4 regions of the Janthinobacterium sp. FT14W genome follow, and region 2 is predicted to be linked to each of the others. Evidence: predicted binding sites of a transcription regulator. Region 2 holds the regulator's gene; each other region holds the start of a gene.
What was found. Region 2 encodes sigma-54, which starts transcription at its own class of promoters, with help from an activator protein. Its sites were predicted from a motif close to TGGCANGNAANCTGCTTT; they were not measured.

Region 1 (7,021 bases), on a different contig from region 2:
CCAGGCTGCCGCTGTCGTCGCCATTGCTGAGGAAGTGGTCGCTGACGGAGACTTTCATCTTGCTGTAGCGCAAACCGGCGCTGAGCAGCCATGGCCCGCTTTGCCATTCCGTCTGGATATACGGATCGAGGCTGGAGACGACATCCTGCTCGTCGCGGCGCAGCTTGCCTTTCACGCCAAACGTGTCGCCGATGAAATTTTCATAGCCGGTGCGGTCGTCGCTGGAGCGGCCGTAGTCGATGCCGATGGTCGTGCTCAGCTTGCCGCCGGCCAACTGGTTCACGTGCAGCCAGTTGGTGTCGATGCCGTAGAACTGACGCTGGAAATCGACCACGCCGCCCGAATGCTTGGCTGGCGCCTGGAAACCCTTGTTGAAGGCCTGATATTGAATCACGTCGCGGTTGCCGCCATACATCGTCACGTGCAGGCGGTCGTCGCCGAACGCTTGTTCGTAGGTGGCGCCGATCTGCTGATGGTCGATGCTCTTGCGCGTGTTGTAGCGGTCAGCCAGGGTGCGTTTCGGATTTTGCGTGTCGCTCGCATCGATTTCGCCGGCGCGCGGGTCGCGGGCAAACGTGGCCCAGGTGGCGCCCAGCGGATCTTGCGTATTTCCCTGATGCAGGCTGTTGGCGACGATGGTCAGCTTGCTGTCCGCATTCGGCTTGACAGTGATCTTGCCGAACGCCTGTTCGCGCGTGGCGGCGCTGTGGTTGCGGAAGCCATCCGTGCGGAAGCGCGAACCGTCGAGTACGTAGCCGATGCCGCCTGCCTGGCCTTGCGCCGAGAGATCGACCTTGCTGGTGCCGTAGCTGCCGCCCGTCACGTCCAGCTCGACGGAGGGCGGATTTTGCCCATCCTTGGAAAACAGCTGGATCACGCCGCCCGAGTGGTTGCCGTAGATGGCAGAAAACGGTCCCCGCAGCACTTCGATGCGCTCGGCCGTATCGAGGTTGAACGTGGCGGCCTGGCCCTGGCCATCGGGCATGCTGGCCGGAATGCCATCGCTGATCAGCTTGACGCCGCGCACGCCGAAGGCCGAACGGGCGCCGAAGCCCCGTGACGAGATCTGCAAGTCTTGCGCATAGTTCTGGCGGTTCTGCACGACCAGGCCCGGCACGGCGGCCAGCGCTTCCGACGCGTTGACGCGAATTTGCCCATCCTGGATGCGGGCGCTGTCGATCACGTCGATGGATGCCGGCACTTCCTGGCTGGGGTGGGCGATGCGGCTGCCGCTGACGACCACCGTATCCATCAGTTGCCCATTGGCGGGGGCTGCTGCCTCGGCGGCAAAGACGTGGGGGGCCAGGGCGGCGCTGCCGGCGGCAAACAGGCTGGCAATGGTGTTCAGGCGGAAACGATGCTGCATGCTGATTCTCCAAGGTGAATAAAAGCCTGCTTGAGCGCGTGTGCGGCACAGGTCTGCATAGTCTTATCAAGCAATATGCCTGCCATGTCTCCATTGGTGGGTTGAAATTATACGCTTGTCAGTGGCACGGCGTTTGCATGCAGCCATCGTCACTTGCGCCGCTCCCGCGCGCTTTTCCTGTGTTTTGCCATTGAAAAGGTGATTATGCCCAACTTCTTCTCGCGCTTGCGCCAGGTTTGCTGGCTGCTGCCTGCGCTCGCCAGCACTGCCATCCAGGCCGCCCCGTTTGCCTATGTTCCCAACGAAAAATCGGGCACCTTGAGCGTGATCGACACGGCGACCGACCAGGTGGTGCGCCAGATTGCGGCCGGAAAACGTCCGCGCGGCATCGCCGCCGACCCCAGCGGACGGCAATTGTTTGTCACGGATGCGGCCAGCAGCGCTTTGCTGCTGATCGATAACGGCGCGGGCGCACCCCTGCGCACGGTGACGCTGGGCAAGTCGCCCGAGGGCGTCAGCGCTTCCCGCGATGGTAAATACGTGGCCGTGGCCGTCGAGGAAAACAATAGCGTGGCCTTGCTCGATGGCCAGACGGGCGTCTTGCTCGCAGATATCAAGGTGCAAGGGCGCAACCCGGAACATGCCGTGTTCAGCCCCGATGGGCATTGGCTGCTGGTCAGCGCGGAAGAGGCCGAGCAAGTCGATGTCATTGATGTAGCGCAACGCCGCCAGGTGGTGTCCATCGCCGTGGGCCTGCGCCCGCGCGGCATCGGCTTCAGCCCCGATTCGGGCCGCGCCTACGTGGCGTGCGAACTGGTCAATGCCGTCTACGTGCTCGACATGGTCACGCGCAAGGCTGTTGCCACTATTCCCGCGGGCAAGAATGCGAATGGCATTGCCGTCCATCCCGGCGGCAAGCAAGTGTATGTATCGAATGGCACGGACGGTACGGTCATGGTCATCGATACGGCCAGCAACAAGGTGACGGCGACGATTCCCGTCGGCAAGCGCCCCTGGAATATGGCCATCACGGCCGATGGTGCCAAGTTGTACGTGGCCAATGGCCGCTCGAACAGCGTTTCCGTCATCGACACGGCCGGCGCACGCAAGGTGGCCGACATTGCCGTGGGTGAATTGCCATGGGGCGTGGTGATTCGCTAGCCCGCATGGAACAGGTGTTCCAGTCTGGCACACCTGTTCCATTGTGCAGCGGCTGCGGGGCCGCGCAGGGCAAGGAGGGTGCTGGCCCGGATTGCAACAGCCTGCTTCAGCCTTGTTCAAAATGCAAACAGCGCCACGCCCTCCTTTCATGCCCCGGGCATGCGAGGAAAAGCGGGCCGGTATGGACGCCACGCCCTTGTAACGAGGGTAAAACCCGCTAAGTTTGTAATGGGACGGCGAGCTGGCACGGCATTTGCGAAAGACTCCGTGTACTCACCCCATCTGTACCAGGACGTTTAATTTTAATTAAGTAATTCCATTCTAATTAACCCGATAGAGGACGACATGAATCTCGCAGACATCAGCAAACTGGGCGTAGCCAATCCCTTCAAACAACGCTATGACAATTACATTGGCGGCAAATTCGTTGCACCAGTAAAAGGTGAATACTTTCCTAATATTACCCCGATCACGGGCTTGCCGTTTTGCGAAATCGCCCGTTCCACGACGGAAGACGTCGAGCTGGCGCTGGACGCCGCACACGCCGCCAAGGAGGCATGGGGCAAGACTTCGCCGGCCGAGCGCGCCAATATCCTGAACCGCATCGCCGACCGCATCGAACAGAACCTGAGCCTGATCGCGACGGCGGAAACCATCGACAATGGCAAACCGATCCGCGAAACGATGAATGCCGACATTCCGCTGGCCATCGACCATTTCCGTTACTTCGCCGGTTGCATCCGCGCGCAGGAGGGTTCCGTCGCACAAATCGATGCGGAAACCTATGCCTATCACTACCATGAGCCGCTGGGCGTCGTGGGCCAGATCATCCCGTGGAATTTCCCCATCCTGATGGCCGTGTGGAAACTGGCACCTGCCCTGGCGGCAGGCAATTGCGTGGTGCTCAAGCCTGCCGAGCAGACACCTGCGTCCATCATGGTGTTGGTCGAGCTGATCGGCGACTTGCTGCCGCCGGGCGTATTGAACATCATCAACGGTTTCGGCCTGGAAGCGGGCAAGCCGCTGGCGTCGAGCAAGCGCATCGCCAAGATCGCCTTTACGGGCGAAACGGGCACGGGCCGCTTGATCATGGGCTACGCGGCGCAAAACCTGATTCCCGTCACCCTGGAACTGGGCGGCAAGTCGCCGAACATCTTCTTTGAAGACGTGATGGATGCGGACGACGATTATTTCGACAAGTGCCTGGAAGGTTTTGCGATGTTTGCGCTGAATCAAGGTGAGGTATGCACCTGCCCATCGCGCGTGCTGATCCAGGAATCGATCTACGAGAAATTCATCGAACGTGCCTTGAAGCGCGTGGCCGCCATCAAGCAGGGCAACCCGCTCGATTCTTCCACCATGATCGGCGCCCAGGCGTCGCAGGAACAATTGGAAAAAATCCTGTCCTACCTCGACATCGGCCGCCAGGAAGGCGCCGAAGTGCTGGCCGGCGGCGAGCGCAACACGCAGGCAGGCGACCTGGAGGGCGGCTACTACGTGCGTCCGACCGTGTTCAAGGGCAATAACAAGATGCGCATCTTCCAGGAAGAAATTTTCGGCCCCGTCGTGTCCGTGACCACCTTCAAGGACGAGGCCGACGCGCTGGCGATTGCCAACGATACCTTGTACGGCCTGGGCGCCGGCTTGTGGACGCGCGACGGTTCGCGCGCCTTCCGCATGGGACGCGCGATCCAGGCGGGCCGCGTGTGGACCAATTGCTACCACCTGTATCCGGCTCACGCCGCGTTCGGCGGCTACAAGCAATCGGGTATCGGCCGCGAAAACCACAAGATGATGCTCGACCACTACCAGCAAACGAAGAACTTGCTGGTGAGCTATAGCCCGAAAGCGCTGGGCTTCTTCTAAACCGGCAACAGGCGCCGCGCTTGCAGGCCAGGCGCGGCGCGCAGAAAGGGATGCCATGAGTACAGCAATTGCCCGGGTGGTCGCCACCGATGCGGCGCTGGAAATGATGGACAAGTTGCGCCAGCGTCACGGCCCGCTGATGTTTTTCCAGTCGGGCGGCTGCTGCGACGGCAGTGCGCCCATGTGCTACGCGCTGGGCGAGTTCGATGTCAGCGATACCGACATTTATCTCGGCAATTTGAATGGCACACCGTTCTACATGGGACTCGAGCAATTCGAGTACTGGGAGCATACCCAGTTGATTATCGATGTGGTCGATGGCAATGGCGGCATGTTTTCACTCGACAACGGCACGGGCAAGCGCTTCCTGACGCGCTCGCGCCTGTTCACCGATGAAGAGTGCGCCTTGCTGCATGCCCAGCCGCATGAGCACCGCAAGACTTGATACACACATACTAATAAAACAGAGGGAGATGATTGTGCAGAAAAAAATCATGGGGATACTCGTCAGCCTGAGTCTGGTAGCGCCGGCATCGCTCGTTCACGCAGCGGATGCGGGCAATGTCACTACCGCCATGCTCGACAGCACGGCGAAGAATCCGGCCAGCGTCCTGTCGTTCGGCATGGGCACGCAGGGCCAGCGCTATTCGCCGTTGACGCAGATCAATGACAAGACCGTGGCCAAGCTGGTGCCGGCCTGGTCGTTCTCGTTTGGCGGTGAAAAACAGCGGGGCCAGGAATCGCAGCCGCTGATTCACAACGGCAAGATGTTCGTCACGGCATCGTATTCACGTATTTTTGCCGTCGACTTGAAAACGGGCGCCAAGCTGTGGAAGTATGAGCATCGCTTGCCGGACGGCATCATGCCCTGCTGCGACGTGGTCAACCGCGGTGCCGCCCTGTATGGCAACCTGGTGATCTTCGGCACGCTCGATGCATACCTGGTGGCGCTGGACCAGAATACGGGCAAGATCGTCTGGAAGGAGAAAGTTGACGATTACGCGGCCGGCTACTCGATGACGGCCGCACCGCTGATCGCCGAAGGCTTGCTGCTGACGGGTGTGTCGGGCGGGGAATTCGGCATCGTGGGCCGGGTCGAAGCGCGCAATCCCATGACAGGCGACCTGGTGTGGAGCCGTCCCACGGTAGAGGGCCATATGGGCCACCGCTACGACAAGGATGGCAAGGCCATCGATAACGGCGTGTCCGGCACCGTGAACAAAACCTGGCCGGGCGACCTGTGGAAAACGGGCGGCGCCTCGACGTGGATGGGCGGCACCTACGATCCGCAAACCAAGCTCGCGTACTTTGGCACGGGCAACCCGGCACCGTGGAACAGCCACTTGCGTCCCGGCGACAACCTGTATTCGTCATCCACCGTGGCGCTCGACGTGAAAACGGGCCAGATCAAGTGGGCGTATCAGAACACGCCGAACGATGCCTGGGATTTCGACGGCGCCAACGAGTTCGTCACTTTCGACATGGATGGCAAGCGCTATGGTGGCAAGGCCGACCGCAACGGTTTCTTCTACGTGATCGATGCCAGCACGGGCAAGCTGCAGAACGCCTTTCCGTTTGTGAAGAAAATCACCTGGGCCAGCAGCATCGACCTGAAGACGGGCCGGCCGAACTACATCGCCGCGGGCCGCCCTGGCGACCCGACCAAGGGAGAGGAAGGCAAGAAGGGCACGACCGTGTTTGCCGCACCGGCTTTCCTCGGCGCCAAAAACCAGATGCCGATGGCGTACTCGCCGCAAACCAAGCTGTTCTACGTTCCCGCGAACGAATGGGGCATGGATATCTGGAACGAGCCGATCAGCTACAAGAAGGGCGGCGCCTTCCTCGGCGCGGGCTTCACCATCAAGCCCCTGTTTGACGACTACATCGGCGCCATGCGGGCCGTCGATCCGAAGACGGGCAAGATCGTCTGGGAAATCAAGAACAACGCGCCGCTGTGGGGCGGCGTGATGAGTACGGCCGGCAACCTGGTGTTCTACGGCACGCCGGAAGGCTTCCTGAAAGCCGTCGACGCGAAGACGGGCAAGGAGCTGTGGAAATTCCAGACGGGCTCCGGCGTCGTGGCGCCGCCCGTCACCTGGCAAGATGGCGACACGCAATATGTGGCCGTCGTTTCCGGCTGGGGTGGCGCCGTGCCGCTGTGGGGCGGCGAGGTGGCGAAGAAGGTCAACTTCCTGGAACAGGGCGGTTCCGTGTGGGTCTTCAAGCTGGCATCGAAGTAACGGGGTGAAGCATCCGGGCCACTCGGATGGGTGTCTCCCTGTCCGCCGGATGTTTTCTTTTTGCTGACGGCGCAGGCCGTCAGTTTTTTGTTTACCTGTCCGCCCGCTATGCCTGCTTGCGGTCAAAAAATGAACACTAGCAGTGGCGGTTGATCCGCTGCTGCACAAGTGAAATACGCTTTTTCTCTTTCTCCCTCTGAGCCGCGCTGGGCACGCTTATTGCCAAAGCTTGAGGTACATCAATCACTGATGTGCACACTAAAAACAGAGAAGAAAGAGGAGAAGAAATGAACACATGGATCAAGCTGGGGAGCCTCGGTGTCATGACAATCGCAGCGGTGGGACAGGCGCAAGCCGTCGATATCAAGGCTGGCGACTGGACCGTGTC
Region 2 (7,021 bases):
CCTCGGAACTGAGCGCCAACAAGCTGCGCGCCTGGATCAAGGATATCGTCGCCTCCGAACGCGCGCCACTGACCCTGTTCTTCGAATCGTTCGCCTTCAAGCTGGGCGTGCCGCTGGACGCCGATTTCGTCTTCGACGTGCGGGCCTTGCCGAATCCCTATTACGACCTGGCGCTGCGGCCCCTCGACGGCCGCGACGCGCCCGTGATCGCCTTCCTCGACGCGCAGCCCAGCGCGCTGGAACTGCTGGCCGATATCCGCGCCTTCATCGAGAAATGGCTGCCATCATTCAAGTCCGACAACCGCAGCTACCTGACGGTGGCCCTCGGTTGCACGGGCGGCCAGCACCGTTCCGTGTACATGGCCGAACGGCTGGCGCAATACTTCGGTCCCAACGAACGGGTGGTCCTGCGCCACCGCGAGCGCAGCTAGAACGCCAATAAAACCTGCTGCGCGTCGGTACAGGTGGTCTGCGATGCTCGCTGCCTCGGCGGCCCCGTGCCAAGCACAGTTCCGCTTCTCAACCACCTCTCCCTTCCGCTCGCTACGGTTTTATCCGGCGTTGTTACTGCAGATGATAAAGCGGATGCGCCGCGGCCGGCCAGACAGGAGCAAAGAAGCGCGCCACCATGGCTGCATCGACATCATCCAGGCTGGCGGGCTGCCAGCGCGGCGCATTGTCCTTGTCGACCACGAGCGCGCGCACGCCTTCGATCACTTCGCCATGTTCGAAATTGTGGCGCACCACCGTGCGCTCGAGGCGCAGGCAGTCGGCCACGCCCAGGCGGGCGCCCCGTTGCAGCAATTCCAGGGTCACCGACATCATCAGCGGCGAACGCAGGCGCATGGCCGCCAGGGCCTTGCCGGCAAACGCGCTGTCGTCCTGCGCCAGCGACGCCATGATGGCCGCCACGGAAGGAGCGCTGAAATGGCGGTCCAGCGCCGCGCGCGCCGTGGCCAGCGCAGAAACGCCCGCCTGGGACTGGAATGGCGCGGCCAGGGCCTGGATGGCGACCGGCAAGCCTTCACCGGGCGTCGATTCGAACAGGGCCAGCAGCGCCCCCATCTGCGCCTCGGGCAGGTACACATCGGCCAGGCCCGTGTACAGGGCGTCGGCCGCGTTGATCGTCAAGCCCGTCAAGCCCAGGTACAGGCCCAGCTGGCCGGCCAGGCGGGACAGGAAATAACTGCCGCCCACGTCCGGGAACAAGCCGATATTGACTTCAGGCATGGCCATGCGCGTGCGGTCCGTGACGATGCGCAGGCGGTTGCCGGGCCCGGCTTGCGCCACGCCCATGCCGCCGCCCATCACCACGCCGTCCATCACGGCGATATACGGTTTCGGATAGAAATGAATTACATGGTTGAGCGCATATTCTTCCGTAAAGAAATCTTCCAGCTGGGCGCTGCCACCTTGCGGCGTGGCCCGGCCCGCATCGTAAAAGAAACGGATGTCGCCACCGGCGCACAGGGCTTTTTCACTGCTGGAACGGATCACCACGGCGTCTACCTGCGGATCGTCGCGCCAGGCCAGCAACACGGCGCTCAGGGCGCGCACCATGTCCAGCGAGAGGGAATTCAAGGCTTTCGGGCGGTCGAGCACGATGTGGCCCGTGCGGTTGCGGATGGAGGTCTGGACGAAGTCGCTCATGGCAGGATGGAAAGTAGTAAGTATGGGAACATTCTAGCGCCTTCGGACGGAACATTGCGTTCCCATGACGCGGCCCGGCAAGGGCGACGGGCGCAAAAAAGGGCGCAATGCGCGCCCTTAGTTGATCACAGCCGGTTGAAAGTCGCGGCCCGCTCAGGCGGCGGCGAATTCTTCTTCCGAGCTGTCTGGCAGATGCTTGATCGCCTCTTTACCGTGCCCTTGCACTTTGGTTTTGTACTTCATCACTTGCCTGTCGAGCTTGTCGATCAGGGTATCGATCGCGGCATACAAGTCTTGCGCCAGGCTTTCCACATAGACGGTCTTGCCGCTCAGACGCAGATTGACTTCGGCCTTTTGACGTTTTTCTTTCTCTTTGAGGTTATCCACGGTCAGAATCACGGCGATATCGATGACTTGATCGAAATGACGTTTCACGCGCTCCAGCTTCGTTTGTACGTATTCACGGATGGCTGGTGTCACTTCAAGATGATGTCCGCTGATGGTGAGATTCATACACACTCCTAAAGATGATCGGGTTCGTGCGGTCCATCGTATCCGGCCCGCAGAGGAACCGAAAAAAACTTACAAACACTTACGCAGGCTCACTGGCGGAATTTTTAATGCTTCCCGGTATTTGGCAACAGTACGTCGCGCAATCACCATGCCTTGTTCCCCCAGCATGTCCGCAATCTTACTGTCGGATAAAGGATTTTTAGGGTCTTCTGCTCCTGTCAGTTGCACGATCAATGCCCGTATCGCCGTCGATGACGCTTCGCCCCCCGCTTCGGTGGCGACGTGGCTACCAAAGAAATATTTCAACTCGAACATGCCGTGCGGGGTCAGCATGTACTTTTGAGTTGTTACCCGCGAGATAGTACTCTCGTGTAAACCCAGTGTATCAGCTATTTCACGGAGCACAAGGGGACGCATGGCAACGGCCCCATGCGAGAAAAAGTTCTTTTGTCTTTCTACTATCGCCTGTGCCACGCGCAGTATCGTGTCGAAGCGCTGGCGCATATTCTTGATCAGCCACTTGGCTTCCTGCAGCTGTGCACCCATGGCCCCCTCCCCCTTGCCCTGCTTGAGCAAGTTGGCGTACATGGCATTGACGCGCAGGCGCGGCATGACGTCGTTGTTCAAGGTGACTTGCCAGCCATTGCGGGCGCGCTTGACGACGACGTCGGGCACCACATAGTCAGACACGTCGGAGGCAAACACGGCGCCCGGATGCGGATTGCACTGGCGAATCACCGTCTGCGCTTCGCGCAAGTCCTCATCGTCGCAATCGAGGGCTTTTTTCAGCTTGTTGAAATCGCGCTGGGCAAACCAGGCCAGGTGCTTTTCCACGATGACGAGGGCCATGCGCCGCGTCACCATGGCGATATGGGGCAAACGCTTGATTTGCAGCGCCAGGCATTCGGACGCATTGCGCGCGCCCACGCCCGGCGGATCGAAACTTTGCAGCAGGGACAAGGCCGTGCGCAGCTCGTCGACGTCGATTTCCAGCTCTTGCGGCAAGCGCGCCAGGATGTCGTCGAGCGCCTCTTCCAGGTAGCCATTGTCGTCGAGCGCGTCGATGATCAGCTCGACCAGCGCGCGGTCGCGCAATTCGAGCACCGTCACGCGCATCTGCTCCATCAGATGCTCGCGCAGGGTGCAGTGATGGGCTTCGAGTTGTGGGCGGGAATCTTCGTCGTCGGGCGTCTTGCTCCGGCTCGCGTCGCTCCAGTCGCTGTCGCCGCCGTCCGCGGCGGCCGGGCCCTCGCCCGCCTCGCCGTCAAAGGTTTCCCCTTCGGCCGGCGCCGCAGGCGCTTCCTGGCCTGGCGGCTGGGGCGGCGCTTCGGCCGGCGCGGCCGTGGAACTCAGGGCGCCGTCGGACAGCAGGCGCAGCGAACGGTCGAGCGGATCATCGAGGCGCTCGAGCAAAGGATTGTCCGTCAGCAATTGCTCTAATTCCTGGTGCAATTCCAGGGTAGACAATTGCAACAGGCGTATCGATTGCTGCAACTGCGGCGTCAGTGCCAAATGCTGCGAAGTGCGCAGCTGCAATGATTGTTTCATTGGCTCACATACGGAAGTGTTCGCCCAGATAGACCCGGCGTACCGACTCGTTCGCGATGATGTCGTCGGGGCGTCCCGACGCCAGCACCGAGCCCTGGTTGATGATGTAGGCACGGTCGCAAATACCCAGCGTCTCGCGCACATTATGATCGGTGATCAGCACGCCGATATTGCGCTCCTTCAAGAAACGCACGATGCGCTGGATTTCGATCACGGCGATCGGATCGACGCCGGCGAACGGCTCGTCCAGCAGCACGAAACGGGGATCGGTGGCCAGCGCGCGGGCGATTTCCACGCGGCGGCGCTCGCCGCCCGACAGCGACAGCGCCTGGTTTTCGCGCAACTTCTCAATCTGCAAATCGGCCAGCAGTTTATCCAGGCGCACCTCGATCTCGGCCTTCGTCAGCGGACGGCCTTCGACGGTCTGGATTTCCAGCACGGCGCGGATATTGTCTTCCACCGTCAGCTTGCGGAAGACGGAGGCTTCCTGCGGCAGATACGACAAGCCCATCTGCGCGCGGCGGTGGATCGGCAGGCTGGAGATGTCCACGCCGCTGATATCGATGCTGCCGCCATCGGACGGCACCAGGCCGACGATCATGTAGAACGAGGTGGTCTTGCCGGCGCCGTTCGGGCCCAGCAGCCCCACCACTTCGCCGCATTCGACTTGCAGCGAGACATCATGCACGACCTGGCGCTTGCCATAGGTTTTTTGCAGCCCGCGAACGATCAGGGTACTGCCGCAACGTGTATTGTCCATTATTTCTTTCCTGGCGCAGGCGTGGCCGGCGCTTTCTCCGCCGCCGGTGCCTTGGTCTTCGGCTGGATCACCATGCGCACGCTGCCGCCGTCCGGGGTGCTGGTGCCGCTGTCGGAATTTTCCATCGTAAACACTTCCTTGCGGCTGTCATACGAGATGAAGGCGCCGTTGGCCACGTCCGTCGGCTTCGTGCCTTCCAGGCGCGTCAGCTTGGCCTTGGAAAACAGTTTCACCACTTCCGTCTTGTTGTTGTATTCCACGCGCTCCGCTTCGCCTTCCACCCACAGGTCGCCCGCGCCATCGCGCTTCTGGCGGAAGGTGGCCAGCTTGCCGGGATCTGCCCAGAAGGTGATGAACTGGTAGCCTTGCGGATCTTCCGTGATCAGGGCGCGGCCCGCCTTCATGGTCAGGGTGCCCTTGACCAGCACCACGTCGCCCGTCAGGGTGCGCGTCTGCTTGACGTCGTCGACCAGGCCGCTGCGTGCCGTGATGACGGCTTCCTTCTCGGAATCGGCCTTCTCGGCATGCGCCGCGCCCATCACGCCCAGCGAGCAGACGGTCGAGAATAGAGTCAACAGCAAGATGTTCTTCATAGTATGGTTTCCTTGTTTCATTCTGTCATTTTGCCGCCGCGGCCGGGCGCGGTTTCGGCGGGAGGACCATGCGCAAGGCATTGTGCACCTGCACCACGCCGGTGGCGTTATTGGCTTGCATGCCCACGCCATTGATGCGCGAAGCGCCCGTCAGGATATCGACAGGCACGTCCGTTTCCATTCTTTCCTCATCCGGAAACACCGTCAGCGCTTCCGTCCTGACCGTCAGGTTCTGCGCCTTCGGACTGGCCACGCGGTCGATCACGACATTGCGGTGCAGTTGCAGCCGGGTATTGTCCTGGTCGATATGCGCCAGTTCCGCATTCATGTTCATCGGCGGCATGCCGGGCGTGAGCTTGCGCACGAAGGGCTGGTCGATATCGGACGAATCGTCCAGCGGATAGTGCGTGAGCTTGGTGCCCGACACGATATAGCTGGGCTTGCCCGTCAAGTCCATGCGCACCAGGCTGAAATTGGTGATGAAATAGTCGGGTTCATCCAGATGCTTGCTGGCCGTGATGTCCTGGCCATTCTTGTTCATCACTTCGAGCAGCCAGAAGCTGCCCAGCGCAACGACGACTGCGCCCAGCACGGTAAAAATCACGCGCCAGCGATGGGCGCCTCCTGGCTTACGCATAGGGCTTCACTCTTTCAAATGTCACGGGCGGCAAGGCGCGCCTCACTCCAGGAACGGCGCCATGACGCGCGCATAGTTGTCCTGGGCGCGCAGCAGGAATTCGCAGATCTCGCGCACTGCGCCGCGGCCGCCGCCGGCCTGCGTCACGTGGTGCGCCAGGCCCTGCACTTCCGGACGCCCGCCCGGCACGCTGACGGCAAACCCCACGCGGCGCAGGATGGGCGCATCGATGACGTCGTCGCCGATATAGCCGCATTGCTCTTCCGTCAAGCCCGTCAACGCCAGCAACTCTCGAAACGGCGTCAGCTTGTCGTGGCCGCCCTGGTGCACATGGGTAATGCCCAGGTCTTGCGCGCGGCGTGCCGTGATGGCCGAGCGGCGCGCGCTGATGATGGCCGTCTGCACGCCCGATTCCTGCAGCAGCTTGATGCCCAGGCCATCATACACATTAAACGTTTTCATCATCTCGCCGTCCGGGCCGAAATGCAGGCTGCCGTCGGTGAGCACGCCATCGACGTCAAAGATCATCAGTCTGACCTTGGCCGCCCGCGCCAGGTTGTCCGCTACGCTATCCATCAGATCACCTTCGCTTGCGTCAGGTCATGGATATGCAGGGCGCCCACCAGCTTGCCGTCGGCATCGACGACCAGCATCTGGTTGATGCGGAACTGCTCCATCACGGCCACGGCATCCACGGCCAGGCGTTCGGGCGCGATGCTGCGCGGCTGCGCATGCATGACGTCGCGGATCGCCACCTGCGTGAAATCCTGCACGCGCTCGAACATGCGGCGCAGGTCGCCATCGGTAAACACGCCCACGGGGTGGTCGTCCGCATCGACGACGGCCGTCATGCCCATGCCCTTCTTCGTCATTTCTTCCAGCGCCTGCAGCAAGGAGGCGTCCACGGGCACCTTCGGCACCCGTTCGCCGCTGCGCATGACGTCATGCACGTGCGTGAGCAGGCGGCGGCCCAGGGCCCCGCCCGGGTGCGAGCGGGCAAAATCTTCTTCCTTGAAGCCGCGCAAGTCGAGCAAGGCCACGGCGATCGCGTCGCCCAGGGCCAGGGTGACGGTGGTGCTGGCCGTCGGCGCCAGGTTCAGCGGACAGGCTTCTTTTTCAACAGAAATATCCAGGTGCACATCGGCCAGCTGGGCCAGGCTCGAATTCGGCTTGCCCGTCATGGAAATCAGCACGCCGCCCATGCGCTTGACGACGGGCATGATGGCCATCAGTTCCGACGATTCGCCGGAATACGATATGGCAATAAAAGCATCGTCCGACGTGACCATGCCCAGGTCGCCATGGGCCGCTTCGGCCGGA
Region 3 (7,021 bases), on a different contig from region 2:
CTTGAAACTGCTGGGGCAGGTGCGCGTGCTGTCGGCCGAGGGGCGCATGTCGGCCTGGGTGCTGGGACTGATGCCGGTGGTGATGATCGGCGTCATGGCGCTGGTCAATCCGCAATACATCCGCCTGCTGTGGACGGACCCCAGCGGCATCAAACTGCTGTGGTACGCGGCCGGCATGGTGGCACTGGGTGTCGTCTGGATGCGCAAGGTCATCCGCATCCGTATTTAGGGAATCGTCTGAAAAACCTCCATGGCGTTGTTGCGCCGCCTCGTCGTACTTTCGTACTGCCTTCGGCGACACGCCTGGCCCTGCATGTTTTGTCAGTCGATCCAAGGGAGAAATGCCATGACTGGCCCGCAACTGCTGTTCCTGCTGATCGTCTTTGCCGTGGTGGTGGCGCTGGCCCTGCTGGCGTGGCTGATCTTCTTTCCCGGCACCTTGCGCCAGCGCCTGTTCGGCGCCACGGCGCCGGTGGCCAGCGATGCGGTGGCCGACACGGGCTGGGTGGAGCGCGTGGCGCGCGTGGCGCAGCCGTTCAGCAAGCTGTCGCTGCCGGAAGAGGGCTGGGAGCGCTCGCCGCTGCGCACGCGCTTCATGAATGCGGGCTGGCGCCAAGCCAGCGCGCCGGCCCTGTACTTTGCGGCGAAAACCGTGCTGGCTCTGCTGTTTCCCACCGTGCTGGGGTTGTACGCGGCCAGCGCCATGGCGGCGCAGCTGCGCAGCGTGCTGCTGTTGCTGCTGTGCGTCAGCGCCACCGTCGGCTATTACCTGCCGAACCTGGTGCTGGCCAGCACGGCCAAGCGGCGCCAGCGCGACATCTTTGAAAACATCCCCGACGCGCTCGACCTGCTGACCGTGTGCGTGGAAGCGGGCCTGAGCCTGGAGCGCGCGCTGGTGAAGGTGTCGGGCGAGATCCACATCAAGAGCGTGGTGCTGGCGCAGGAATTGCAGCTGGTGCTGATGGAAATGCGCACCGGCTTTTCCAAGGAAAAGGCGCTGCGCAACCTGGCCCTGCGCAGCGGCGTGGAAGATGTCGACACCCTCGTCGCCATGCTGATCCAGTCGGAACGCTTCGGCACGAGCATGGGCGATTCGCTGCGCGTGCATTCGGAAAACCTGCGCAGCAAGCGCAGCCTGCTGGCCGAAGAGGCGGCAGCGAAGATCGCCCTGAAACTGCTGTTCCCCCTGATTTTTTGCGTCTTTCCCACCCTGATGCTGGTGCTCATGGGGCCGGCCGTGATCGAAGTCTATCGCGTGCTCGTGCCGGCCATGGCCAGCCGCTGAAAGGAGTCACCATGCGCTTGACGCTCTCCCGCCTGGCCACCGCCTGTGCCTGCCTTGGCCTGGCCGCCTGTACCGCACCGCCGGCCCACGCGCCGCTGCCGCTGTTGCCCGACGCCGATGCCGCCTACGTGGCGGGGCGCCGGTATTTTGACGCGGGCGACCTGGCCGCTGCGCAGGCGGCCTATGAACACGCCCTGCGCCATGCGCCGCGCCACGTGAACGCGCGCAACGGCCTGGCCGTGCTGCATGCGCAGCGGGGAGAACACGACGCCGCCATTGCCCAGTGGCAGGCGCTGACGCAGGAGGCGGGCATGGCGCGGCCGCAGCAGGCCTATCTGTTCAGCAATCTTGGCCGTGCTTATTATCTGAGCGGGCGCGACGCGCAAGCGTTGACGGCGCTGGAACAGGCGTGTCTGCTCGACCCGCTCAATGCCTTGGCCTGGCTGCACCTGGCGCAAGTGCTGGAACGGCTGGGGCAGCATGAACGGGCCGCCGTCATGCGGCGCCAGGCGGCCAGCCTGCAGGAGCACGACTTGCGGCGCGACCTGGCCTTGCTGCGCGCCGCGCCGCCCGAGGCGCCGCCCCAGCCCGTCGAGGCAGTGCCGGATGCGCCCGCCATGGCGCGCGTGGAAATCACGCAGGGCGATGGCATGGCCCGGCTGCGGCGCGTGCCGGCGGCGCGCAACGGGCCGGTTAGCGTTTTGGTGCAATCGGCGCCTGCGGCCAGTACGCCGCCGCGCCTGGAAATTGTGAATGGCAACGGCGTGCCTGGCCTGGCCGCCGCGCTGGCGCGCAGCCTGGCCGGCAATGCCGTGCAGGTGGTGCGCCTGGCCAATGAAAGCAGCTACCAGGTGGCGCGCACGCGTGTCGAATACCGGCCTGCGCAGGAGCAGGCGGCGCGCCGGCTGGCCCGCCAGCTGGGCGCCCAGGTGCAGACCCTGGCCGCCGACTGTCCTGCCAGCGAGCTGCGCCTGATACTGGGGCGCGACTTGAGCGACCCGGCCATGCTGCACCGTTACTATGTGCAGCAATTGCAGCTGGCGCGCCAGGCGCTGGCGCGGCTGGGGTAAAACGCCGCTGCTGATGCAAAAAAACGCGGCGCCTCATGGGCGCCGCGTTTTTTCATGCCGCCGATTATTGCGGCCGCCGCCGCCGCGTCACAGCCAGGGCCGCCAGTCCCGTGCCCAGCAGGAACAAGGTGCCCGGTTCCGGTACGGCCAGCGGCGGATCGATGACGACGATGTCGGTGCGCGTGGACTTGGAAAAGTTCAAGGTGTAGCTGCCGGCGGGCAGGGCGAAATTCGAGGTCAGGGAAAACATCGCGAAGCCGTTCGTGAACGCGCGCGAGGTGGCGGGGTCGTTGGTGCCGGCCGTCATGTTCAGGCTGAACGGGTCCAGGCTGCCTGCGCCATGGTTGCCGTTGACGTCGCTGCCATTGTTCGGGTCGCCATCGGGGGCGAACTGGAAGATCACGCCATCCGCGTTCGCGTGCGACAGGCAGCCGACGGGGCTGGAACTGTTGCACGAGATATTGAAGATATCCATGATCGACACATTCGACTTGTCGCCCATGGTCGTCACGCTGGTGCGCAGGTCGCGCCGTCCCATGAAGCTGAAGGTGATGAAGCCGGCGCTCGACAGGGTCAGGTTGACGGAACCGGTCAGCGTGTCGCCGGCCGTGGCCGTGGCGGCGCCGATGGTGTTGCGCTGCGCTTCCGCCACGGCGCTCACGCTGGCGCCGCCATTGAGCATGTTGCCGAAGGCATGCGCGTCGCCGCGCGCGAATTCCAGCGCGGTGGTGGGCGCGTAATGGTTCTGCGGCAAGCCGTTGCAGCCGCCGCCCGAACACACTTGCAGCACGTCCGCGTTGGCGGCCGGGCCCGTATTGACGGCGCGGGGATTGACGGCCACGCCGCCTTCGAAAAAGGCGCTGTCGCTGGCATTGCGGTTGGCGCCGGCCAGCGACAGCGTGCCGGCGCTGGTGGTGATGCGGAAATTGTTCAACTCATTGACGGCCAGGCCGTACGCGCCGGCCTGCGCCTGGCCGCTGGCCAGCAGGCTGGCCGCCGCCAGTGCGCCCAGCCAGCCCAGAGTCTTGTTTCGTGTGTGATCGACGTTCATCGCAGCCTCTTGTCGTGGTCAGTCTCGGAAAATCCGGGGGACAAAGAATCCAGAAGGAATTGCCTGGATTCATCTCGTAGACACAGATAAGCAGCTTGCATGCCACACAAAAAAATTACATTGAATCAAGCACTTGCGCAAAGCGAACTGCGCTGGATAGGGGACAGTGTAAGAAAGGCCGACGCCGCCTGGCGGGCGGCGTCGGCCGGCCTCAGGTACCGCGGTGATAGCCCAGGTGCCCACCGGAATTGCGTGCGCAACCGCAAGCGATGCGCGCCACTTCCTCGTCTTGCGTTAATTTCCAGTTGGTAATCGTCGTGTGATTCCAGTCGATGTCGCTTTTCTTGACAGGTTTCACCGTCAAGGTGCGCTGTTCCACATCCGTGTACTCCATCAGCTCCTCGTCGTCGGCGATGTCGAAATGGCGGTGGATCAGGGAAATGCTGAAGCGGTCGAGCGCGCCATAGCGTTGCAGCACGTCGCGCACTTCGCGAAAGCAGGCCAGATCCTCGGGCAGCAGCGGATCGACGGCGGAAATATTGGCTACGGGCTGCCATTGCATGGCGTGGATGTTCAGGCTGTGCATGATAGGCTCCTGCGCCCCTTGATCATAGGCCCAGGCAGCCAGAGGGGCGCTGGCACGCCTGGCGAAATGCTCATGGTGGCCGCAACGCCGGTGCGGTGCTTGCGGCATATCAAAGGTGCGGCACGTCGCCGCTCGCCCGATCATTGCCCGGTAAAATAGGCCATGGCAAACAAAACCCCCACCTTCCCCGGCGCGCGCACGGGCCGCGGCCAGGTCCTGGCCGTGCTGCTGTCGAACCGCGACCAGTCCGGCGCCGAACCGCTGCAAGGCCGCGTCTCGCTGGCCGCCATCGTCAAGGCCTTGAAGCGCAAATACCACTGGCCGATTGAAACCCACAGTTTCCCCGCCAACACGCAGGATGGACGCGCCAGCTGGGCGACCGTCTACAGCTTGCCGGAAAAGGTCATTGACACCGCGCTGGAGGCGGGGGGCAGGGAGTGGCTGCAGGGCAGGTCAGCCGCCAGGCGGTAGCGCAAGGGCAAGGTAGTGCAAGGCGCGCAGCTGGCACGCCGGTGCCGCCCATGCCGCATGGCTTTATTCGAGCCGGAAGCCGACCTTGAGCGTGACCTGGAAGTGCGCCACCTTGCCATCGACGATATGCCCGCGCGAATCGGTCACTTCATACCAGTCCATATGCTTGACCGTCAGCGCCGCCTTGGCAATGGCATCGCGTATCGCCTGATCGCTGCTCTCGGTCGACGTGCCGACCAGTTCGATCAGCTTGTAAGTGTGTGCGGACATGATGTTCCCCCAGGTAGATAAGCCAGACATCGGGAGCCTGCTTTGCGCAAGCACGTACTCATCTTGCGCCTAAATGTGCCGGACGTCATGGCGCGGCGCAGCACGCCAGCGGCCGATCTGGATGGTGACGCGTTTGCATGCTCACGGGAGTGCCATGCAGGCGGGGGAAAAGAAAAAAGGGCTACCAGCCGGAGCGGGTAACCCTTTGATTTACTGCTGAATTCTGGTGCCGACTGCCGGTTTCGAACTGGCCACCTGATGATTACAAATCAACTGCTCTACCAAATGAGCTAAGTCGGCAAAAACTGCGCGTTGCGAATTATACGCTATTTAATGCGTGTCAGGGTCGGGCGGCCGCCTTTTTTTGGTGGCTCGTCGTCGCCTGGCGTGGCGGCATCGCGCTGTTCGGGGGAACCGGTGGGCACGGACGACAGGGTGGGACCGCTGGCGGCGGGGGCGAGCACTGGCGGCGGGACGTCGGCGGATGCGGGGCTGTCCGTCGGTTGCGCATCCGGGTCATCGTTGCCCAGCACGGGCTCGAAGGCCATGCCCTGGCCGTTTTCGTTGGCGTAGATGGCCATCACGTTGTCGACCGGTACGTAGATTTCGCGCGAGACGCCGCCAAAGCGGGCGTGGAAGCGGATGGCGTCGTTGTCCATCTTCAGGCCGCTGGTGGCGCCGAAGCTGATGTTGAGCACGATTTCGCCCTTTTTCACGTATTCCATCGGTACCGTGGTGCGCGAATCGACTTTGACCGCGAGATAAGGCGTGTAGCCGCTGTCGGTGCACCACTCGTAGATGGCGCGCAGCATATAAGGTTTGGTTGAGATTTCAGACATGGTAGGCACGGTGAGGCGGGAGCGCCCCCGTCAGCATGAGGCGGGCGCACCGGTAGTTCAATGAAACGATGGGACAACTATCAATACAGGAACCAAGCATGACAGCTGGCCCAAGATGCCCCAGAAAGCGTAGCGAGCAAGCCCGATATCGGCTTCAGTAACGCAGCCGTACTTGAGTACGGCGAGTAACGCCAAGTCGAGAGCGGGCTGCGCAGTAGCTTTATGGGGATATCTTTTAGCGGCGCATGACCTTTTCCGAAGGCGTCAGCGCTTCGATATACGCCGGACGCGAGAAGATGCGTTCGGCGTATTTCATCAGCGGTGCAGCCGTCTTCGACAGTTCGATGCCGTAGTGGTCCAGGCGCCACAGCAGCGGCGCGACAGCCACGTCGAGCATCGAGAATTCGTCGCCCAGCATGTACTTGTTTTTCAGGAACAGCGGCGCCAGGGTCGTCAGGCGGTCGCGGATTTCCGCGCGTGCCTTGTCGTGGGCCTTGTCGTTGCTCTTGGCGCGTTCGCTTTCCAGCACGTGCACGTGCACGAACAGTTCTTTTTCGAAGTTGAACAGCATCAGGCGCGCGCGGGCACGCATCAGCGGATCGGCCGGCATCAGTTGCGGATGCGGGAAGCGCTCATCGATGTACTCGTTGATGATGTTCGATTCATACAGGATCAGTTCGCGTTCGACCAGGATAGGCACCTGGCCATACGGGTTCATGGTCGAAATATCTTCCGGTTTGTTGAACAGGTCGACGTCGCGCACTTCGAAGTCCATGCCTTTTTCAAACAGGACCAGGCGGCAGCGTTGCGAAAATGGGCAGGTTGTACCCGAATAGAGAACCATCATTTTTTATAGTTCCTTAGAAACAAAGGGGGTGAAGCCGCGAACGGCTCACCCCAGGTCGCTTGTCCACTCATGCGGACAACGCAGAAACAGGCACCAGCCGGCCTGCGGCCGGCGCCTCACTTATTTGACTTCCTTCCAGAACGACGCGTTAAGGCGCCATGCCAGCAGAGCAAATACCGACAGGAACAGCAGCACCCAAACGCCCAGGCGCTTGCGTGTCTGCTGTGCCGGTTCGGCCATCCACTCCATGTAGCCGACCAGGTCGGCTACCGCATTGTCATACTCGATCTTGTTCAATGTACCTGGCTTGACCTGCTCGAAGCCGGCAAATTTGTGGATCTTCTTGCCAGCTTCGTGGGGATCATTCTCTTCCACGAACTTGGCAGTCTGGACACCTTGCAATTCCCATAATACATGCGGCATGGCAACATTCGGCACGACCATGTTGTTCCAGCCGGTCGGACGAGTGTCGTCTTTATAGAACGTACGCAGGTAAGTATACAGGTAGTCGCCGCCTGTGCCAGCGGAAGATGATTTCGCGCGCGAAATTACCGACAAATCCGGCGGTACGACGCCAAAGAAAGCCTTGGCGTCCTGCGGCG
Region 4 (7,021 bases), on a different contig from region 2:
TTGTGGATCATGTCGGCCTTGCGCAAGCCGCGCATGTTTTTCACGGCGATGAGGGATTTGTTCAGTTTGAGCTGGTGGCCGATATCGAGCTCGTAGGCTGCCTGCGACACAAACGTAAACGACTTTTTCAGGCCGCCGCCGAAGGCGCCGAACATCATGCGGTAGTGCACGGGCTGGGGCGTGGGAATGGACGCGTTCGGGTCGCCCATCTGCGCGGCGGCGATCATGCCGCCTTTTAAAATCATCGACGGCTTGACGCCGAAGAAGGCCGGTTTCCACAGCACGATGTCGGCGATCTTGCCCGCCTCGATGGAGCCCACCACGTGCGATATCCCGTGCGTGATGGCGGGGTTGATCGTGTACTTGGCGATGTAGCGTTTGGCGCGGAAGTTGTCGCTGCGTGCCGTGTCGGGCGCCAGCGCGCCCCGCTGCACCTTCATCTTGTGCGCCGTCTGCCAGGTGCGCATGATCACTTCGCCCACCCTGCCCATGGCTTGCGAATCGGACGACATCATGGAAATGGCGCCGATATCGTGCAGGATGTCTTCCGCGGCGATGGTTTCGCGGCGGATGCGCGATTCGGCAAAGGCCACGTCTTCCGCAATGGCCGGGTCCAGGTGGTGGCACACCATCAGCATGTCCAGGTGCTCGTCGAGCGTGTTGACGGTGAACGGGCGCGTGGGATTCGTCGACGAGGGCAGTACGTTGGACTGGCCCACGGCGGCGATGATGTCGGGCGCATGGCCGCCGCCCGCCCCTTCCGTGTGAAACGTGTGGATGGTGCGGTCCTTGAAGGCGGCCAGGGTATGCTCAAGGAAGCCGCCCTCGTTGAGGGTGTCGCTGTGCAGCGCCACCTGGATATCCATGCGGTCGGCGACGGACAGGCAATTGTCGATGGCGGCCGGCGTGCTGCCCCAGTCCTCGTGCAGTTTCAGACCGATGGCGCCCGCGCGCACCTGCTCTTCCAGGGGCAGCGGCAGGCTGACGTTGCCTTTGCCCATGAAGCCCAGGTTCATGGGAAAGGCATCGGCCGCCGCCAGCATGGCGTGCAGATGCCACGGTCCCGGCGTGCACGTGGTGGCGGCCGTGCCCACGGCCGGCCCCGTGCCGCCGCCCAGCATGGTGGTCACGCCGCTCATCAGGGCTTCCTCGATCTGCTGCGGGCAGATGAAGTGGATGTGCGTGTCGACGCCGCCGGCCGTGACGATCATGCCTTCGCCGGCGATGATCTCGGTGGCGCCGCCGATGGCCAGGGTCACGCCCGGCTGGATGTCCGGGTTGCCCGCCTTGCCGATGCCGAAAATCAGGCCGTTCTTCAGGCCGATGTCCGCCTTCACGATGCCCCAGTGGTCGAGGATGACGGCATTCGTGATCACGGTATCCATCACCTCGGCCGCGCAGCGCTGCGACTGGCCCATGCCGTCGCGGATCACCTTGCCGCCGCCGAACTTCACCTCTTCGCCGTAGATCGCATAGTCATGCTCGATCTCGATGAACAGTTCCGTGTCGGCCAGGCGGATGCGGTCGCCCGTGGTGGGGCCGAACATCTCGGCATATGCGCTGCGGGGAATGCTGGCCATCTCAATCCTTTCCCGGTGGAGTGTCTTGCAGTTCGCCCATCACTTCGCCATTGAAGCCGTAGACCTTGCGCTCGCCCGCCAGCGCCACCAGTTCCACCGTGCGCTGCTGGCCCGGTTCGAAGCGCACGGCCGTGCCGGCCGTGATGTTCAGGCGCATGCCGTAGGCGCGCCAGCGCTCGAAGGCCAGCGCCGGGTTGACCTCGAAAAAGTGGAAATGCGAGCCCACCTGGATGGGCCGGTCGCCCCGGTTGGCCACCACCACGGTGGCCGTGGCGCGGCCCGCATTGAGGCTGATTTCGCCTTCTTCCAATTTGTATTCGCCTGGTGTCATGAGGGGCTCCTTCAAGGATCGCGTTACGCTTGCCGGCGGGTCGCTGGCGCAAAAAGCAGCCAGGGTGCGGGTGGCGCCCTGGGCGGTCAAAAAAACTACGGTATCGGGTGGTGCACGGTCACCAGCTTGCTGCCATCGGGGAAGGTCGCCTCCACCTGGATATCGGGGATCATCTCGGCGATGCCGTCCATGACGTCGGCGCGCGACAGTATTTTCGTCCCGTCCGACATCAGCTGCGCCACGGATTTCCCATCGCGCGCGCCTTCCATGATGGCGGCGCTGATCAGGGCCACCGCTTCCGGATAATTGAGTTTCAAGCCGCGCGCCAGGCGCCGTTCGGCCAGCAGCGCGGCCGTAAAAATGAGCAGCTTGTCTTTTTCGCGGGGAGTCAGGTCCATGGTTTTCCTTGCGCTTCTTTCCTGATTAAGTGTTCCAGATGCTAAGTGTTCCAGATGCGGGGCACGACGGCGGCACGCCCCAGCGCGGCGGGGCGCAGCAGCTGCCAGGCGGCCAGCATGACGCGGCGCGCCGCCTCGCTGTCGTCGCACAGCAGGCGCACCGCCACCAGCGATTTCATCTGCGTGGCGCCAAACAGGGCGCCGGCCGGCACGGCGATCTCGCGCAGGGCCGCCAGCACGGCGGGCGCCAGGGGGCGGCCGACGGCGATCAGGGTGGCGCATACGGTGTGGCCCGCCAATCCCAGGGGGCTGGCCATCAACGCGCCGCCGGCGGCCAGCACGCCCTGCTCCCACCACAGCAGCTTGCCGCCGCGGCGTATCTGCACCTGCTGGCTGATGCTGCCGGTGTTGAAAATTTCGCCCGAGGCGCTGCGGCCCAGGCAGACGATGTCGCAGCCGATGTAGCCCGCGTCCGCCGCCAGTTCCACCTCATGGCGCAGGCGCACGCAAGCCTGGTCGAAGAAGATGCTTTCCTGCGGCAGCCACTCGATGGCGGCGCCGCTGCCCGCGCGCAGCACGATGTGCTGGCCCGAGACGTGGCCGTTCGCGCGGTACCATTTGGCGGCGCCCGGGGAAGTGAGCAAGGCGTGCGCGCCCTCGCCCGCCGTGGCGTCGACGGCCAGCTGGTCGCCGCCCACCACGCCGCCGGGCGGGTGGATGATGATGGCGTGGCAGACGGCATTGCCTTCCGGATACAAGGGCTTTTGCACGCGCAGGGGGCCGCTGTGCGCGCGCTCGACCAGGCGGCTGACGCCATCGTGCCAGGCAAAGCCCAGGCGCAGCTGCGCGTGCCAGGCGCTATGCGCGCCGGCGCCGGGAGGCAGGATGGAATGGGTGCTGTCTGGCATGCGTCGCAATCGTATGAAGATACGACAGACAAAGCAGGATATGTGCCAGCGCTACACGGGGAAAAGGTGAGAATCGCGCACCGTCACGCGGCAGGCGCACCAGCATGGTGCAGCCATGCGTGCACGCCGCGGCGCGGTGCGCGTCTAGGCGACGGCCAGGGTGCGCCGTTCGCGCAGCAGCGCCGTCAAGGCGTCGGCGGCCAGGGGCCGGCTGAAATAATAGCCCTGCATTTCGTCGCAGCCATGCTCCGTCAGGAAGTCGACCTGTTCGCGCGTTTCCACGCCTTCGGCGATGACACGCATGTCCAGGTTGTGCGCCAGCGAGATGACGGAGCGGGCGATGGCCGCGTCGCTGCTGCTGGTGGTGACATCGTCGACGAACGATTTGTCGATCTTCAGCACGTCGATGGGGAAGCGCTTCAGGTAGCCCAGGCTGGAATAGCCCGTGCCGAAGTCGTCGAGCGAGATACCCACGCCGATATCCTTCAGGCGCGTGAGGGCCGCCACCGCCTTGTCCGGATCGCCCATCACCGTGCTTTCCGTGATCTCGATGCCCAGGCAGGCGGGTGCGATGCCGTATTTGCGCAGGGCCGCTTCGACGAACGGCACCGTGCGGTCCTGCGCGAACTGCTTGCCCGACAGGTTGACGGCCACCTTGATGCTGCCCAGTCCCGCGTCGTGCCAGGCGCGGATCTGCGCGCACACGCTTTCCAGCACCCATTCGCCGATGGCCGTGATCAGGCCGTATTCCTCGGCCAGCGCGATGAACAGGCCGGGCGGCACCTTGCCCAGCACGGGATTATCCCAGCGCAGCAGGGCTTCCGCGCCCAGCATGGCGCCCGTGCGCAAGCACATCTGCGGCTGGTAGTGCACTTCGAATTCGTCGCGGCCGATGGCGCCGCGCAGCTGCTGCTGCATGGCCAGGCGGGCGCGGATATCGCTGCCCATGCGCTCCGTGAAGAAGGCGTAGTGGTCGCGCCCCATTTCCTTGGCGCGCACCAGGGCCGTGTCGGCGTGGCGCAGCACGTCATCGAGGCTGTCGCCGTCGGCCGGGCACATGGCGATGCCGATGCTGGTGGTCAGCGCCAGGCGTTCGCCGTCGACGCTGAGCTCTTCGCGCAAGCCGGCCAGGATGGTTTGCGCCAGCCCCAGGGTGCGCCCCAGCAGCGCGTCGTCCTGCAGCAGGATCTGGAATTCGTCGCCGCCCTGGCGCACCACCGTGTCGCCTTCGCGCACGCAGCCGGACAGGAAGCGCGCCACCACCTGCAGCGCCTTGTCGCCCACGGCCTGGCCGTGCGAATCGTTGATATTCTTGAAGCGGTCCAGGTCCAGGCACATCAGCACCACCTGCTGGCCGTCGCGCACGGCGTTCGCGCGCGCCTGCTCGAAGCGTTCGCGCAGCAGCACGCGGTTCGGCAAGCCCGTCAGCGCATCGTGGTAGGAAAGGAAATCGATCAGGTGCTGCTCGGCCTTGCGCTCGCTGATATCGAGGAAGACGCCCACGTAGTTGACGACGGCGCCGTCGGGGCCGTGCACGGTGGAGACGCTGAGCAGGCAGGGATAGGTGTCGCCGCTCTTGCGCCGCGTCTGTACTTCGCCCGACCAGCAGCCGCTGCTGCGCAGGCCCTGGCGCATGGCCAGCAGCACCGCTTCGCCCGTGTATTCGGCGTGCAGGCGCATGATGTCCGTGCCCACCACTTCCTGCGCCGCGTAGCCGGTAATGCGCGTAAAAGCGGGATTGGCCGTGACGATGACGCCGGCCGAATCCGTGATCAGGATGGCGTCCTGGGTGGCCTCGAAGACCTGGCCGGAAAGGCGCAGCAACTCCTCGTTGGCGCGGCGGATCTGCACTTCGCGCGCCAGGGTGCTGGCCACCTGCTCCAGTTCGGCCGTGCGTTCGGCCACGCGCCGCTCCAGGTTGGCGCGCTCCTGCGCCAGCTGCAGCTGCGCCCGCGCCAGGCGCACGTGCGCATCGGTGCGGGCCAGGATTTCCTCGGCCTGGAACGGTTTGGCGATGAAGTCGACGGCGCCCAGCGCAAAGCCGCGCACCTTGTCGTCCGTATCGTACTGGGCCGACAGGAAGATCACGGGCACCTGGCGCAGCGAGGGAATTTCCTTCAGGCGGCGGCACACTTCAAAGCCGTCGAGGCCCGGCATGCGCACGTCGAGCAGGATCAGCTCCGGCGGGCGCGCCTGGGCCGTCCACAGGGCCAGTTCGCCGTTCGGCGCCTGGCGCACCGCATAGCCGGCGCCGCCCAGCAAATCACTCAACAGCTTCAGCGAAGCGGGCGTATCTTCAACGATCAGTACTTCGCCCTTAGCATTCACTTCGGAAAAATCGCGGTGCATGTAGCAGTTCTCTCAGCTTTGGATGAGGCGCGGCGGTCGGTTGCCGCGCTGGACAAGACATTTCTTTGCGATGAACTACGTACTATCATCATAATCTTTATTGCAATTTAGCACCATCCATCGACGGCATTTTGGCCGTCTTTTCATCGAATCCGATGTTGTCAGCCCACACTTTCACGTGTGCGCCAATGCGCCTTCGTCCTCCAGCAAGACGCACAGCTGCCGGTACTGATGCTGGTCGAGCATGGCCTGCAGCGGCGCCAGCAAGGGCGCCGCCGCCGCAGGCAGGGCCGCCAGCAGCAGGGCCACCCTGGCCAGGTTCAATTCGCGCAGCGCCACCAGCAAGGCCGCGCGCTCGTCCGGAGCCAGCAGCTGCAGGTCCGTCGCCTGCAGCGCCGGCGGCGCCTGCGCCAGCGCCGGCATGGACGGCGGCACGGGCGCCGGCACGGGCGCCAGCGCCGCCTGCGCGGGTATGCTGAAACGGAAGGTGGCGCCCTGCCCCGGCAGGGACGCCACCGTCAGCTCGCCTTTCATCAGCTGCACGAATTCGCGCGAAATGGCCAGGCCCAGGCCGGTGCCATCCTTCGGTCCCGCGCTGTCGGCCTGCACGAAAGGCTCGAAGATGCGCTGCTGGTCTTCCGCGGCGATGCCGATGCCCGTATCGCTGACGGCGAACGACAGCATCCATTGATCGCCGCCGCGCCGCTCGCCGCGCACGCGCAAGGTGACCTTGCCGCTGCCGGCAAACTTGACGGCGTTCGACATCAGGTTCAGCAGCACCTGGCGCAGGCGCGTCGCGTCCAGCAGCACCGCCGCCGGCAGGTCCGCGCAATCGAGACGCAGGGCCAGGCCCTGCTGCTCGGCGCGCATGCCCAGCATGTCCATCACTTCCTGCAGCAGGGGCGCCAGCGCCACCACGGCCGTCTGCGCCTGCAGACGCCCCGCCTCGCCCTTCGACAGTTCGAGGATTTCATTGATCAGGGTGAGCAAATGATTGCCGGAGCGGTGGATGATGGCCAGGTTGCGCTTTTCATCGTCCTGCATGTTGGGCGAGGCAGCCATCAGGCGCGAAAAGCCGATCACGGAATTCAGGGGCGTGCGCAGTTCATGACTCATGTTCGCCAGGAAGGTGCTCTTGGCGCGGTTTGCCGCCTGCGCCTGGCTGACGGCCACCGACAAGGCGCTCGTGCGCTCGGCCACCAGCTCTTCCAGGTGGTGGCGGTGGCGCAGCAATTCCAGTTCGGCTTCGCGGTGCGCCGTGATGTCGTAGTTGGAGCCCACCAGGCGCATGGGCTGGCCCAGCCCGTCGCGGAAGATCACGGCATCGGCCTTGATATAGCGTACGGTGCCATCGGGCCACAGGATGCGGTATTCGTGCGTGAATGCCTGGCCGGCGCCCAGCGCGGCGCGCAGGGCCTGCTTGGCGGCCGGCACGTCGTCCGGCATCAGCGCCGC

Region 1: the regulator sigma-54 is predicted to act here: its motif matches at 2,770-2,787, upstream of adh (aldehyde dehydrogenase).
Region 3: the regulator sigma-54 is predicted to act here: its motif matches at 3,494-3,511, upstream of GCN74_RS04345 (EDSAP-1 family PEP-CTERM protein).
Region 4: the regulator sigma-54 is predicted to act here: its motif matches at 3,248-3,265, upstream of GCN74_RS23465 (urease accessory protein UreD).

The regions. Positions count from the first base shown of each region.
Region 1 is NZ_WFLL01000067.1:6,794-13,814, reverse strand. It holds gene GCN74_RS26430 (TonB-dependent receptor family protein) at 1-1,366, opposite strand, end outside; gene GCN74_RS26425 (beta-propeller fold lactonase family protein) at 1,571-2,527, shown strand; gene adh (aldehyde dehydrogenase) at 2,873-4,393, shown strand; gene GCN74_RS26415 (DUF779 domain-containing protein) at 4,449-4,838, shown strand; gene GCN74_RS26410 (PQQ-dependent methanol/ethanol family dehydrogenase) at 4,888-6,633, shown strand; gene GCN74_RS26405 (porin) at 6,921-7,021, shown strand, end outside.
Region 2 is NZ_WFLL01000013.1:66,341-73,361, forward strand. It holds gene rapZ (RNase adapter RapZ) at 1-431, shown strand, start outside; gene GCN74_RS11440 (enoyl-CoA hydratase/isomerase family protein) at 565-1,650, opposite strand; gene hpf (ribosome hibernation-promoting factor, HPF/YfiA family) at 1,804-2,163, opposite strand; gene GCN74_RS11450 (RNA polymerase factor sigma-54) at 2,233-3,711, opposite strand; gene lptB (LPS export ABC transporter ATP-binding protein) at 3,716-4,471, opposite strand; gene lptA (lipopolysaccharide transport periplasmic protein LptA) at 4,471-5,064, opposite strand; gene lptC (LPS export ABC transporter periplasmic protein LptC) at 5,090-5,701, opposite strand; gene GCN74_RS11470 (KdsC family phosphatase) at 5,744-6,277, opposite strand; gene GCN74_RS11475 (KpsF/GutQ family sugar-phosphate isomerase) at 6,277-7,021, opposite strand, start outside.
Region 3 is NZ_WFLL01000003.1:170,246-177,266, reverse strand. It holds gene GCN74_RS04360 (type II secretion system F family protein) at 1-229, shown strand, start outside; gene GCN74_RS04355 (type II secretion system F family protein) at 347-1,285, shown strand; gene GCN74_RS04350 (tetratricopeptide repeat protein) at 1,297-2,355, shown strand; gene GCN74_RS04345 (EDSAP-1 family PEP-CTERM protein) at 2,420-3,406, opposite strand; gene GCN74_RS04340 (hypothetical protein) at 3,618-3,992, opposite strand; gene GCN74_RS04335 (hypothetical protein) at 4,155-4,463, shown strand; gene GCN74_RS04330 (dodecin) at 4,527-4,733, opposite strand; tRNA gene GCN74_RS04325 (tRNA-Thr) at 4,958-5,033, opposite strand; gene GCN74_RS04320 (ClpXP protease specificity-enhancing factor) at 5,060-5,572, opposite strand; gene GCN74_RS04315 (glutathione S-transferase N-terminal domain-containing protein) at 5,808-6,419, opposite strand; gene GCN74_RS04310 (cytochrome c1) at 6,540-7,021, opposite strand, start outside.
Region 4 is NZ_WFLL01000045.1:36,828-43,848, forward strand. It holds gene ureC (urease subunit alpha) at 1-1,580, opposite strand, end outside; gene GCN74_RS23455 (urease subunit beta) at 1,582-1,911, opposite strand; gene GCN74_RS23460 (urease subunit gamma) at 2,007-2,309, opposite strand; gene GCN74_RS23465 (urease accessory protein UreD) at 2,351-3,217, opposite strand; gene GCN74_RS23470 (GGDEF domain-containing response regulator) at 3,362-5,566, opposite strand; gene GCN74_RS23475 (sensor histidine kinase) at 5,741-7,021, opposite strand, start outside.